2 regions of the Desemzia sp. FAM 23989 genome follow, and region 1 is predicted to be linked to the other one. Evidence: a T-box and tRNA genes for the amino acid it is inferred to sense, from the RefSeq annotation. Region 1 holds a T-box; the other holds one or more tRNA genes.

Region 1 (6,026 bases):
AGAGCCTTACGTCTATTATTTGATCAAAAAGAACAAAAAATAGCGCATCAAAAACACATCAGAGATTACTTGATGGATGAACTAGCGAACTATAGCAAAGTACACATTTTCTCTGCCAAACAAGGTGCACCGCATATCGTTTGTTTCGCTTTAGGAGGTATTCGTGGTGAAGTGAGTGTGCATGCATTTGAAAAAGAAGCTATTTTTATTTCGACTACGAGTGCTTGTTCGAGCCGCAGCAAAACCAGTTCGAGTACGTTAGCAGCGATGAATGTGCCTAGTAAGATCGCTACAGGAGCGGTTCGCGTGAGTTTAACAGATACCAGCACCTTAGAAGAGGCCAAACAATTTTTGAATTCATTTGCTAAATTGTACGAAAACTTTAAAGATATTAAATAAGAGATTGAGAGAGGAAGTAAGTCATGCAATACAATGAGGTGATGGTTCGTTACGGCGAATTGTCTACAAAAGGGAAAAATAAAAAAACGTTTATCAGTCGCTTGGCTCAAAATGTTAAAGCAGCTTTGCACGATTTTCCCGAAGTAAAAGTTCATGGAGAACGCGATCGCATGCATTTGGAATTGAAAGATGCCGATAGCGAGGAAGTATTGAAAAGATTGGAGCCTATATTTGGGATTCAAAATTATTCTCCTGTGATGAAGTTGGACAGAGACATGGAACAAGTGAAAAAAGTCGCTGTCGAAATGGTGAAAGAGCAGTATGTCCCAGGTAAAACATTTAAGATCGCTACTCGTCGATCAGACCACGAGTTTCCTTTGGATACTAACGACATCAATTTGATGTTGGGTGATGAAGTCATCGACCATATTGAAGGCATTCAAGTTCAAATGAAAAAACCGGATATTACGTTACGTGTTGAAGTGCGGCTAAACGGCATTTTCTTATCTTGCCAAACGATCCAAGGAGCAGGTGGCCTTCCAGTAGGAACAAGTGGTAAGGGGATGCTGATGTTATCTGGCGGAATCGATTCTCCAGTTGCTGGCTATTTGGCTATGAAACGGGGAGTTGAGGTGGAAGCTGTACATTTCCACAGTCCTCCATACACTAGTCCAAGAGCTTTGCAGAAAGCGAAAGACTTAACCTCTAAAATTGCTGCCTTTTCTGGAAATCTGCAATTTATTGAAGTGCCTTTTACTGAAATCCAAGAAGAGATCAAAAAGAATGTTCCTGAAGGGTACTTAATGACAGTGACGCGTCGTTTCATGATGCGCATCACAGATCGGATTCGTGAACAACGCAAAGGTTTGGCTATATTGAACGGAGAATCTTTAGGACAAGTGGCTTCTCAAACGATGCACAGTATGATTGCTATCAATGATGTGACCAATACTCCTGTATTGCGTCCAGTTGTCTCAATGGATAAAAATGAAATTATTGATATTGCTAAAAAAATCGATACGTTTGAATTGTCTATTCAACCATTTGAAGATTGCTGTACTATTTTTGCACCGCCAGCACCCAAAACTAAACCCGATCTGCAAAAAACAAGAGATTTTGAAGCTCGATTAGATGTAGAAGGATTGATCGAACGGGCGATGGATGGCTTAGTCATCTCTACGATCAGTGTGGGAGACACCTTGGAAGAGCAACAGCATGAAGCTTTTAGTGAATTACTATAGAGAAGAATAAAAGGCTGTCTCCAGCATTGAGTATGATTATTCGACGTTGGGACAGCTTTTTTTAGTAAAGCAAGTTCTGTATGCTGCAGAACCTATATTTTTCGCTAGCGTTTAACGCAAAAGAATTTTATAATGGGAATAGAGTGTAATTTAGAGGAGTGAAGTGTGTGCAAATCACAAGAAAAGGGACACCTTATCAATTAAATGGAAAGCAAACCAACGTGGGAGATAAAGCCCCAGATTTTTCAGTCAAAAATCTAACAGGTGACATGATCCAATTGCAAGACTTTACAGGGAAAGTAGTGTTAATCAGTGTCATCCCAGATATTGACACTCGCGTGTGTGCTCAACAAACAAGAGCCTTCAATGAAAAAGCAAGCAATATTGAAGGAGTTCAATTAGTAACCATTTCAAACAATACCAAAGAACAACAAGATAATTGGTGTGCAGGAGAAGGTATTGAAATGGAAATGCTTCATGATACGAACCTGATATTTGGTGATGCTTATGGTCTTTACATGCCGGAACTAGAAAAACTGGCGCGTTCAGTATTTGTGGTTGATGCTAATGGTGTGATTGTGTATCAAGAAATTGTTTCTGAAATGGTGGATGAGCCAGATTATGAAGCCGTGATCGAAGCTGCGAAATCTGCTCGATAAATCAGCAATACAAGAATTCCGTTATTGAATTTTGAAGTTTAACATGCTACTATAATACAGAATAAAGCGATGAACAAGAGGAGTAGTTTCAGGTTTCATTTGAAGAGAAAAGGGCGATTGGTGGAAGTCCTTAATGGAACTGAAATGAAGGTAGCTTGGGAGCTGTCGAAGTGAAAGAAGAGTAGCTTTGACCGGTCTAACGTGACGTTAAACACGTGAATGAAGTGGTCTGTTCTTGAAGAAGAACAGGCAATATAGGTGGTACCGCGAATCCAAAAGCATTCGTCCTAATGTAGATTAGGATGGGTGCTTTTTTAGCGTTTTAAAACAAGATTACACTTTAAAAGAGAAAAGGAGTGGTGCAATATGGCAAAAGAACTTACAATGCCGACGAAATATCAACCGAATGAAGTTGAAGCTGGCCGTTACGAAAAATGGTTGGAAAAAGATTTATTCAAACCCAGTGGAGACAAAACGAAAAAACCTTTTTCAGTGGTGATTCCACCTCCAAATGTTACGGGTAAATTGCATTTAGGACATGCATGGGATACCACCTTACAAGATATCTTAGTGCGTCAAAAACGCATGCAAGGATACGACACATTGTGGCTGCCGGGGATGGACCATGCTGGAATTGCTACCCAAGCGAAAGTGGAAGCTAAATTAGCTGAAGAGGGTATTTCTCGTTACGATTTAGGAAGAGAAAAGTTCATTGAACAAGTTTGGGAATGGAAAGAAGATTACGCTAGTGTGATTCGTGAACAATGGGCAAAAGTCGGGATCTCTGTCGATTACAGCCGCGAACGTTTTACATTAGATGAAGGTCTATCTGATGCAGTTCGTAAAGTATTTGTTACGATGTACGAAAAAGAGCTGATCTACCGTGGCGAATACATCATCAATTGGGATCCAAAAGCGAAAACAGCTTTATCGGATATTGAAGTGATCCATCAAGATATCGAAGGTGCTTTTTATCATATGACGTATCCTTTAACTGATGGCAGCGGAGAAGTAGAAATTGCTACGACTCGTCCAGAAACGATGCTAGGGGATACAGCTGTTGCCGTGCATCCTGAAGATGAACGTTATCAAGCGCTGATTGGTAAAACAGTTATGCTGCCATTGATGAATCGCGAAATTCCGATTATTGCGGATGATTATGTGGATATGGAATTTGGTACGGGTGTCGTTAAAATCACTCCAGCTCATGACCCAAATGACTTTGAAGTCGGGAACCGTCATGACCTCCCACGTGTCAATGTGATGAATGAAGATGGATCTATGAATGATACAGCAGGCAAATATGCAGGTATGGACCGTTTTGAAGCTCGTAAAGCTGTGGTGAAAGATTTAGAAGCTGAAGGACGTTTGGTGAAAATCGATAAAATGGTTCACAGTGTTGGACATTCCGAGCGTACCGGAGTAGTGGTTGAACCTCGATTGTCTACTCAATGGTTTGTTAAAATGGCGCCAATGGCAAAAGACGCTTTAGAAAACCAAGAGTCAGACGGAAAAGTCAACTTTGTGCCTGACCGTTTTGAAAAGACCTTTACTCAATGGATGGATAACGTTCATGACTGGGTTATCTCTCGTCAATTGTGGTGGGGACACCGTATCCCAGCATGGTACCATAAAGAAACGGGCGAATTGTATGTTGGAATGGAAGCACCGGCAGACAGTGAAAACTGGGAACAAGATCCAGACGTATTGGACACTTGGTTTAGTTCAGCGCTATGGCCATTTTCAACGATGGGTTGGCCTAACGAAGACGCAGAAGATTTCAAACGTTACTTCCCGACCAGCACATTGGTAACTGGGTACGATATTATCTTCTTTTGGGTTAGCCGTATGATTTTTCAAAGTTTGGAATTTACGAATGAGAGACCATTCAAAGATGTGTTGATTCACGGATTGATTCGTGACGAACAAGGACGCAAGATGAGCAAATCTTTAGGGAATGGAATCGATCCAATGGATATTATTGACAAATACGGTGCGGACGCTATGCGTTGGTTCTTATCTACGGGATCTGCTCCAGGACAAGATGTCCGTTTTAGTTACGATAAAATGGATGCTGCTTGGAACTTTATCAATAAAATCTGGAACGCCAGCCGTTTTGTTTTAATGAACTTAGAGGATTTTGATGTAAAAGACATTGATTTAACAGGCGAAAAAACGGTTGCTGACCGTTGGATTTTGACTAAATTAAATGATACCATCCAATCGGTAACTGATTTAACAGAGAAATATGAAATTGGTGAAGCTGGTCGTCACTTATATCATTTCATCTGGGATGATTTCTGTGACTGGTATATCGAAATGAGTAAAGAGATTTTATTCGGTGAAGATGAAGCAGCGAAACAAACGACAAGAAGTATCTTGGCACATGTGTTGGATCAAATCTTGCGCTTGTTGCACCCGATTATGCCTTTTGTAACGGAAGAAATTTGGGAAAATATTCCGCACGAAGGAGAATCATTAGTCGTAGCAGAATACCCAACGGTTCGTCCGGAGTTGTCTGATGAAGCAGCTGCCAAAGGGATGGATGTCTTGATGGAATTGATTCGTTCTGTACGTAACATTCGTTCAGAAGTGAATACACCATTGTCGAAAAAAATCAACATCCTGATCAAAACCAATGATGAAACAGTTGAAACATTCTTGAACGCAAATATTTCTTATATTGAACGTTTCTGTAATCCGGAAGAACTAACGATCTCTAAATCGATCGAAGCTCCTGAAGAAGCAATGACAGCGGTCATTACGGGTGCAGAAATCTATCTTCCTCTAGCAGGATTGATCAATATTGAAGAAGAAATCACTCGTTTGGAAAAAGAATTGGACAAATGGAACAAAGAAGTGAAACGTGTCCAAGGTAAATTAGCCAACGAGAAGTTTGTCAGCAACGCTCCAGAAAAAATTGTCCAAGAAGAAAAAGCCAAAGAAGCTGAGTACTTGGAAAGACAAGCAACTGTCAGTGATAGAATTGCTGTGTTGAAACAAAAACGTTAATTGAAACAGTACTGAATGAAAAAGCTGGGTCTCTGATATTAGAGGCACAGCTTTTTCTACTGCAAATCGAGAGCAAATCATCTATAATGGAAAAGACAATAGTTTAATGCAGAACGGTGGAAAAGACATGTGGAACACATATGAAGAAGCACTTGAATGGATTCACGGCATTCGAGTATTTGGTAAGAAACCCGGTTTAAAACGAATGGAATGGATGTTGGAACGGTTAGGCCGCCCAGATAAAAAAGTCCCGGCTATCCATGTAGCAGGAACAAATGGAAAGGGATCAACGGTCACTTTTATTCGCAGTATGCTGGAAGAACAGGGGTTGGTCGTCGGAACGTTCACTTCGCCGTTTATCGAAGTGTTTAATGAACGCATCAGTGTAAACGGTGAACCGATAGCTGATGAAGAGATTCTGCGTTTAGCCAATATAGTGTACCCTTTAGCGGGAGCTTTAGAAGAGACTGATCTTGGCGGACCAAGTGAGTTTGAAGTCATCACAACGATGATGTTTTCTTATTTTGGGGAGGGTCATGTGGACGTTGCAGTAATTGAAGTTGGTTTAGGCGGATTATACGATTCGACGAATGTCGTTTTGCCTGAAGTATCCGTGATTACCACTATTGGAATGGATCATATGGCTATTTTAGGAGACACAGTGCCGGAAATTGCCCAACAAAAAGCTGGGATCATTAAACCAGCTGTTCCAGTT
Region 2 (6,026 bases), on a different contig from region 1:
TTTTTCCCATAATTTTCCCAAATGCCCAGTATTTCTAACAGAGGCTGTTCCTCTATTAAAGGTTTAGGTATAGTGGTAAAGGTTAGAATGTAATCAAGTTTAGTCGTATTATTTTGAAAAAAAATCACTTTAAACTGGTCTTTAGGAATGTTTAATTCTGTATAAATCAATTGGACAAGATCTGATTTGGGAATGGTGATATTTCCTTTAAATGACAGTTGGCCGCTTTTTTCCCACTTAGCAACCTTCCTAAATAATTCGTAACTTCTAATATCTGCATAATAGTCCTCTTGAAAAGCAACTACCGTATTAAACTGAGTTCCTAACAGTGAGGACTCATCACCTTGTTTAGCAGAATAAACAAATATTCCAATGACGACAAGTAGTATCAAAAGACCAAACATATCTTATCCCTCCAGTACAGAATCCGCTTTCTTTTGGTTTATTATAACACATGTAGACACTAAAAATTTAAACAATGATTGGTTTTATAGGAGTTAATTCTTTTTATCGATATATTGGCAAGCTAGTTGAAAGATAACCAATATTAAAATGATCGAAATAAGGAAGGTTACTAAATTACTTCCAATACATACTTCAAAAAGAATATAAGATCCTCCTAAAATGATCGAAACACACGTAAGAAAAATGACTTCTTTCATAATTTATTTCTCCTCTTTCGCTCTTTTAACTATCATACTGAAAGTAATCAGCAATGACTATAAGCCATCAGTTGCTTTTTAGCACTCAATGGTTGCTGAAGTGTCAAAAGAAAAGAAATTTAATTTTAAGAGGGATTTTTTTACTTATTGTAAGTTTTATTCGAAGTGGGAAGTTAATAATTGTTCACTTAAATTAAAATAAGTAGTTATTAATGCGAACTTATCTGTTATATTTTATATGTTATTATAAAATATATTTGGAGGGATTTAGTTGAAAAAAATAGTTTTTCTTTTAAATTGTGTTACTTTTTTTAGTTTGGTCACTACAACGAAGGTGCACGCTGAAGAGACTTTTCCATCACCCTATAACAGTGTTTTTTATGATATAAACCAAGGCGGGATGCAACAATTTGAAGTTGAAGGCGATCTAGGGGAGACGTATATCATTAGTGTTGAAGAAGAGCCGCAATTTTTTATGAGGGCAAGCAACGTCAAGAATGGTACCTATAAAATTACTAAAGAAAGACCCTTACAGTGGAAGGCAAGCTATAAAATTGACATAAGCAATCAGAAAATTACAAGAGCACATTCTGCTTCGGCAACAGCTTTAATTGGAAGTTTTAAAAGCTTGCAACTAAAAGTAGATAGTCCTACACAAGCCACTTATTATTTAAAGAGAACGGTGCTGCTTGTAGAATCTTCTATAAATTTGAGAGCTAAATTATCTGGCAGTAATATTGTCATCACGTACTAGTTATTAATCGCCAAGATATTCAACAGTTGTTGTGCCCCAGCCCATATAGTCGCCGACAGCACTATACACAACAAATACATTAACGAATAAACAACAAGCACATGCTAAGTACACCAACTTATAGAGTGTGTTTGTTTTTTTGTTGCGCTTGATGAGGAATGGAGCCACAATAAACCCTAAAGGTGCAATTAAACAACCTATAAAAGCAAGGATTAACAGCATAAGACCTTCATCTTTGCCAGAATTTCCACGAATGAAATCCAATTTTTGGTAATTTTCCTCAATTTTAACTTCATTTTCTGCTATTTTCTTTTTAAATTCTTGATTCTCTTTTAGTAATTCATCGATGGAAACTTCGTAGTAGTTGCTTAACTTTACTAAATTATCTAAATCAGGGTAACTATTGCCATTTTCCCATTTTGAGATGGATTGTCTTGAAATATGTAAGAGTTCTGCTACATCACCTTGAGAATATCCTTTGTTGACTCTGCTTTCCTTTAATCTTTCACCTAAGGCCATTTTCTTCCTCCTTGTATCTTATTCATGTTTATCATACCGAAATTAAAGCTTAATGACTATCATTTATTAGTTGCACTTTAGCACTTGTTGGGTGCTGCAAATAATAGAGCATGTAACACCACATAAATTATTTTTATACTGTAGTATTTACGAACGATTATTTTTAGGGTATACTGATTAAGGATTGTGTAACAATGAACAAAAAATTGGTTCCTTAGCTCAGTTGGGAGAGCATCACCTCGACAAGGTGGGGGTCGCTGGTTCGAGCCCAGTAGGGACCATCAATTATAAAACAGCAATGGTTTTTTCTCTTAAAAGTCGTTGCTGTTTTTTGTTTTATTTTTTTGAAGATTCTGAGCTGAGAACAGGAGTGTATTTAATGAGTAAAATAATGAATAGGCTTACATTGAAAAAGATAATTTGTTGGATAGTGGTTATTTTTGGCGTGTTAATCCTGTTAGCTGCTTGCAGTTCGCCTGCTGTCGGTATCAGCGAAATGAAAAAGATTCCTAATGAGGTACAAGAAATCGCCAATCCTGATCATAGGCTGCAATTGATTTCTTTTGATGAGGATGCTTATTATGTTGTCTTTCATTCTGTAGGGACAGTGACGGCGGATACTGAAACCAATGAAGATACTTTAAATATTTTATTAGAAGTAGCAGATCAACAAGATGAAGAGCTGAAGCAGCATGTATACAAATTGATCTTGGCACCTGAACATGAAGTTATTGATGTTCAGATAAATGGACTATCGGTATATTTTGATGAAGTTACGGGAATCAATTAAATCAAAATAAGTGAGTTTTCTGTACTAGCAACTAATGGTTGCGTGTATGTAAACTGTTAGGTGCTTACTGTTTTTAAGAAATTAAACTACAGGATAAAAGAGTTCACCGATTTAATATTTTTTTTAATCATATCATTTATAAGGAGATGGTTAAATGAATAAAATGTACATACTAAAAGTATTGTTTTTGATTATAATGATTCCTGGAATAGTGTATTATTTTTTAAAAACACCTGTATCTGAAGTAACGATAGTTTCATTTTTTATACTGTTTTTTACAGCGATGCAAGTGCATGAAGAAGTCTCTTTAACTCGCCAACCTTCAGATAAAAGAACTAACTATCAAGTAGGTATAGATCGCACTGTGATTTTGCTTCTTATCATTATTTCAATTGATATTATAGCATCGGTTTGGGGCAACGGGATTTCTCTGTGACGTCGAACAACTTAATTTTTTTGCTTGTATTTTTTAAAAAACTGTCCGATTATCCATATCCCTACTAGTATTACTGGCAGTGTTTTTAGTAAATATTCCATTGTTCCTTTTGGAATATTGGTATAAATAGCCCAAAAAATACCAACATTAACCAAGTAAAGATGGCAAGACCTTCGAATACTTTGATTTTCATAATTTACTCCTTTGAATGGCCCTATATCTATCCAAGCACTAGTGAGAAATTACTCTCTTATGTGCGTTTTTTTTAATTATCTGCTGATTTGTTAAAGATAGCCATTATATTCTATATTTTCTCATCTTATAAGTAAGAAATGGAAAGGAATTTAGTTATGAAAAAGTATCAAACTATTTTAGGATGGGCTTTTATTGTAGTAGCTGTCATAATATTAGTTAATTTAACCGGCATGGTCTATCCAACGATTGGCGAAGATGGAATAGATACCAATCAATATTTTCTAGAAGTAATATTAAATGCAATAAGGTATATCGTACTTTCCATGTTCTCTTTCATTTTAGGGATGAAGTTTTTATTTCAGAATTAGTCAGATAATATTTATTAAAAAAATTTACGCTTCCTTTGCTGAACTCAGCAGAGGGAGCGTAAGTTTTATAAACTATTCAAAACAAATACTCTATTTAACCACTAAAGCCATATCACCTTTACGCACATACTCAAATTTGTTCATCGCAAATGAGATAAAGAACGTCACTGCAAATGGAACAACTACACCAGCCACCATATAATTAAGGAAGCTGCTCAAACCTTGGTTACCAAGAATAGTAATGGGAGCGATAAAAGAACAGAATCCCAGTCCGCCTAATGCACTTGCAGTAGTCAAACCAAGGACTGATGTTGCAATGGGTGCAGCAATTGCACAGGCAATTGTTGGAGCCACAAGAATCATGGGGTTTTTAATGATATTTGGCAATTGTACTTTTGGAGTACAAACAAATTGTGCCAAAAATCCGCCAAGGTCATTTTCACGTAACGATACAAATGAGAAAGCAACATACATACTAGTCGTTCCAATCAGCATAGCTGCACTGGATACTGGATCTAAGTTTAAGGCAATAGCAATTGCAGCGGAAGAAGCTGGCGACATCAATACAAGCCCTCCGACAACAGCAATGACAGCAGAACCGATAACTAGATACCCAGCTACAGAAGCAGAAATAAATGCACTAATCGTATTCAATAAAGGCGAAATCACAAAATTCAAATAATACCCGCTGATACCACCAACCAAAACAGCTGCTAAAGGAATAGCCATCATATCTAATGGAGTTTTTCCAGAAATCCGTTTTCCGACAAACGTAGCGATAGTAGCTGCGATTAAACACCCAATCGGTTCTCCTGAAGCAATGGAAATTATCCCATCAGCAGTTGTTTGAACAGCACCTGCACCTACCGTCCCAGCGGCCATAGCACTGAAGAGGGTCAAGTTGTTCCCGCCTAGCATAATAGCGATCCCTGCACCAATTGCTGGTGCCATCAGCATTTTCGTTGCTACGCCAATAGTCACTAAAACAGAGAGACCAGTCATGTTGCCAATAGTTTCTAACAATAAGCCGATACCGATGGTGACGAAAATAGCATTGGCTATTCCTGATGATGCCTTGTACATGCGATCTACTAAATATTTTTTCATACTTGTTGCCCTCCATTTTTAGTGATAGTTTTGGTCTTTTATGTCATCTAGGTAAAAAACGAAATAAAAAAAGAAGCAAGCCCCAAATCGTTCAGGCTTGCTTCATTACTAAAGCTAAGCCCGTGTACGCGAACAAGGACTCAACTAAATGAATAGTTCGAATCCTAGCTAAAGTAATAAAATGACAATGACGACAAAAGAGCTGCTGAAAATACGAGAAACAGGTCTCGCTAGATGTGTTTTTAGATTCATCATTTTTCAACAACTCCTTTGTCTGCACTGTATTTTTTTGACCATTGAAGATAGTTTAACGACCTTCTATGAGAACGTCAATAAATAAAATCATTTAATTTTAATCTTTCTAATCTAATTGTTATCCAAAGAGAGAATAGACAGAAATTTTTCGTAAAAATTCTTCTAAAAGCATTGAAGTTCAAAGGGATTTGTTATACAGTTAAACAAGTAATCCGTGAAACAAATTGTGTTTCACATTTGGAAAACAAGGAGTTGGAATGATGAACCCAGAAGAGTTTAAAAAAGCCCTTCAAGAGAAAGGGATTCCGCTTACAGAAAAGAAAATGGAACAGTTTGAGCAATATTTAAAACTGTTGCAAGAGTGGAACGAAAAAATCAACTTAACCGCAATTACTCAACGTGAAGAAGTTTATCTGAAACATTTTTATGATTCGATTACAGCTGGATTGTATGTGGATTTTACTAAAGGGGTCCAAAGCCTGTGTGATGTAGGTGCTGGTGCAGGATTTCCAAGCATCCCCCTAAAAATCGTTTTTCCAGAGTTGGAAGTAACGATTGTTGATTCACTAAATAAGCGAATTCAATTTTTGAAATTACTAGTTGAGACATTAGGATTAGAAAATGTTCATTTGTACCATGATCGTGCAGAAACATTTGGTCAAAATAAGCAATTCAGAGAAACTTTTGACTATGTTACAGCCAGAGCTGTAGCCAGAATGAGTGTATTGTCGGAATTGTGTTTGCCTTTGGTTAAAAAGGGCGGAGCATTTATAGCTATGAAAGCAGCCAGCAGCGAAACAGAAATGCAAGACAGTAAAAAAGCCATTGCTACTTTAGGCGGTAAGTTTCGCGAGGAATTCTCTTTTGAGTTGCCGAATGAAGCTGGGGAACGTCATATCTTAGTGATCGATAAGAAAAAAGAGACCCCAAATAAATACCC

Evidence for each region. A T-box is a leader RNA that pairs with one kind of tRNA and senses whether it is charged. The one in region 1 lies ahead of ACEN36_RS00800 (valine--tRNA ligase), so its partner is inferred to be a tRNA-Val.
Region 2: it encodes a tRNA-Val, which carries the amino acid that the T-box ahead of ACEN36_RS00800 (valine--tRNA ligase) is inferred to sense. The anticodon was not compared.

Annotation. Positions count from the first base shown of each region.
Region 1 covers NZ_JBGQQT010000001.1:169,788-175,813, forward strand. The annotation lists gene ACEN36_RS00785 (cysteine desulfurase family protein) at 1-399, shown strand, start outside; gene thiI (tRNA uracil 4-sulfurtransferase ThiI) at 423-1,640, shown strand; gene tpx (thiol peroxidase) at 1,808-2,299, shown strand; T-box leader at 2,360-2,592, shown strand; gene ACEN36_RS00800 (valine--tRNA ligase) at 2,666-5,311, shown strand; gene ACEN36_RS00805 (bifunctional folylpolyglutamate synthase/dihydrofolate synthase) at 5,439-6,026, shown strand, end outside.
Region 2 covers NZ_JBGQQT010000021.1:14,064-20,089, reverse strand. The annotation lists gene ACEN36_RS10830 (hypothetical protein) at 1-404, opposite strand, end outside; gene ACEN36_RS10825 (hypothetical protein) at 498-662, opposite strand; gene ACEN36_RS10820 (DUF5626 family protein) at 934-1,416, shown strand; gene ACEN36_RS10815 (helix-turn-helix domain-containing protein) at 1,420-1,935, opposite strand; tRNA gene ACEN36_RS10810 (tRNA-Val) at 2,144-2,216, shown strand; gene ACEN36_RS10805 (hypothetical protein) at 2,315-2,725, shown strand; gene ACEN36_RS10800 (hypothetical protein) at 2,880-3,161, shown strand; gene ACEN36_RS10795 (hypothetical protein) at 3,512-3,724, shown strand; gene ACEN36_RS10790 (PTS transporter subunit IIC) at 3,815-4,831, opposite strand; gene rsmG (16S rRNA (guanine(527)-N(7))-methyltransferase RsmG) at 5,347-6,026, shown strand, end outside.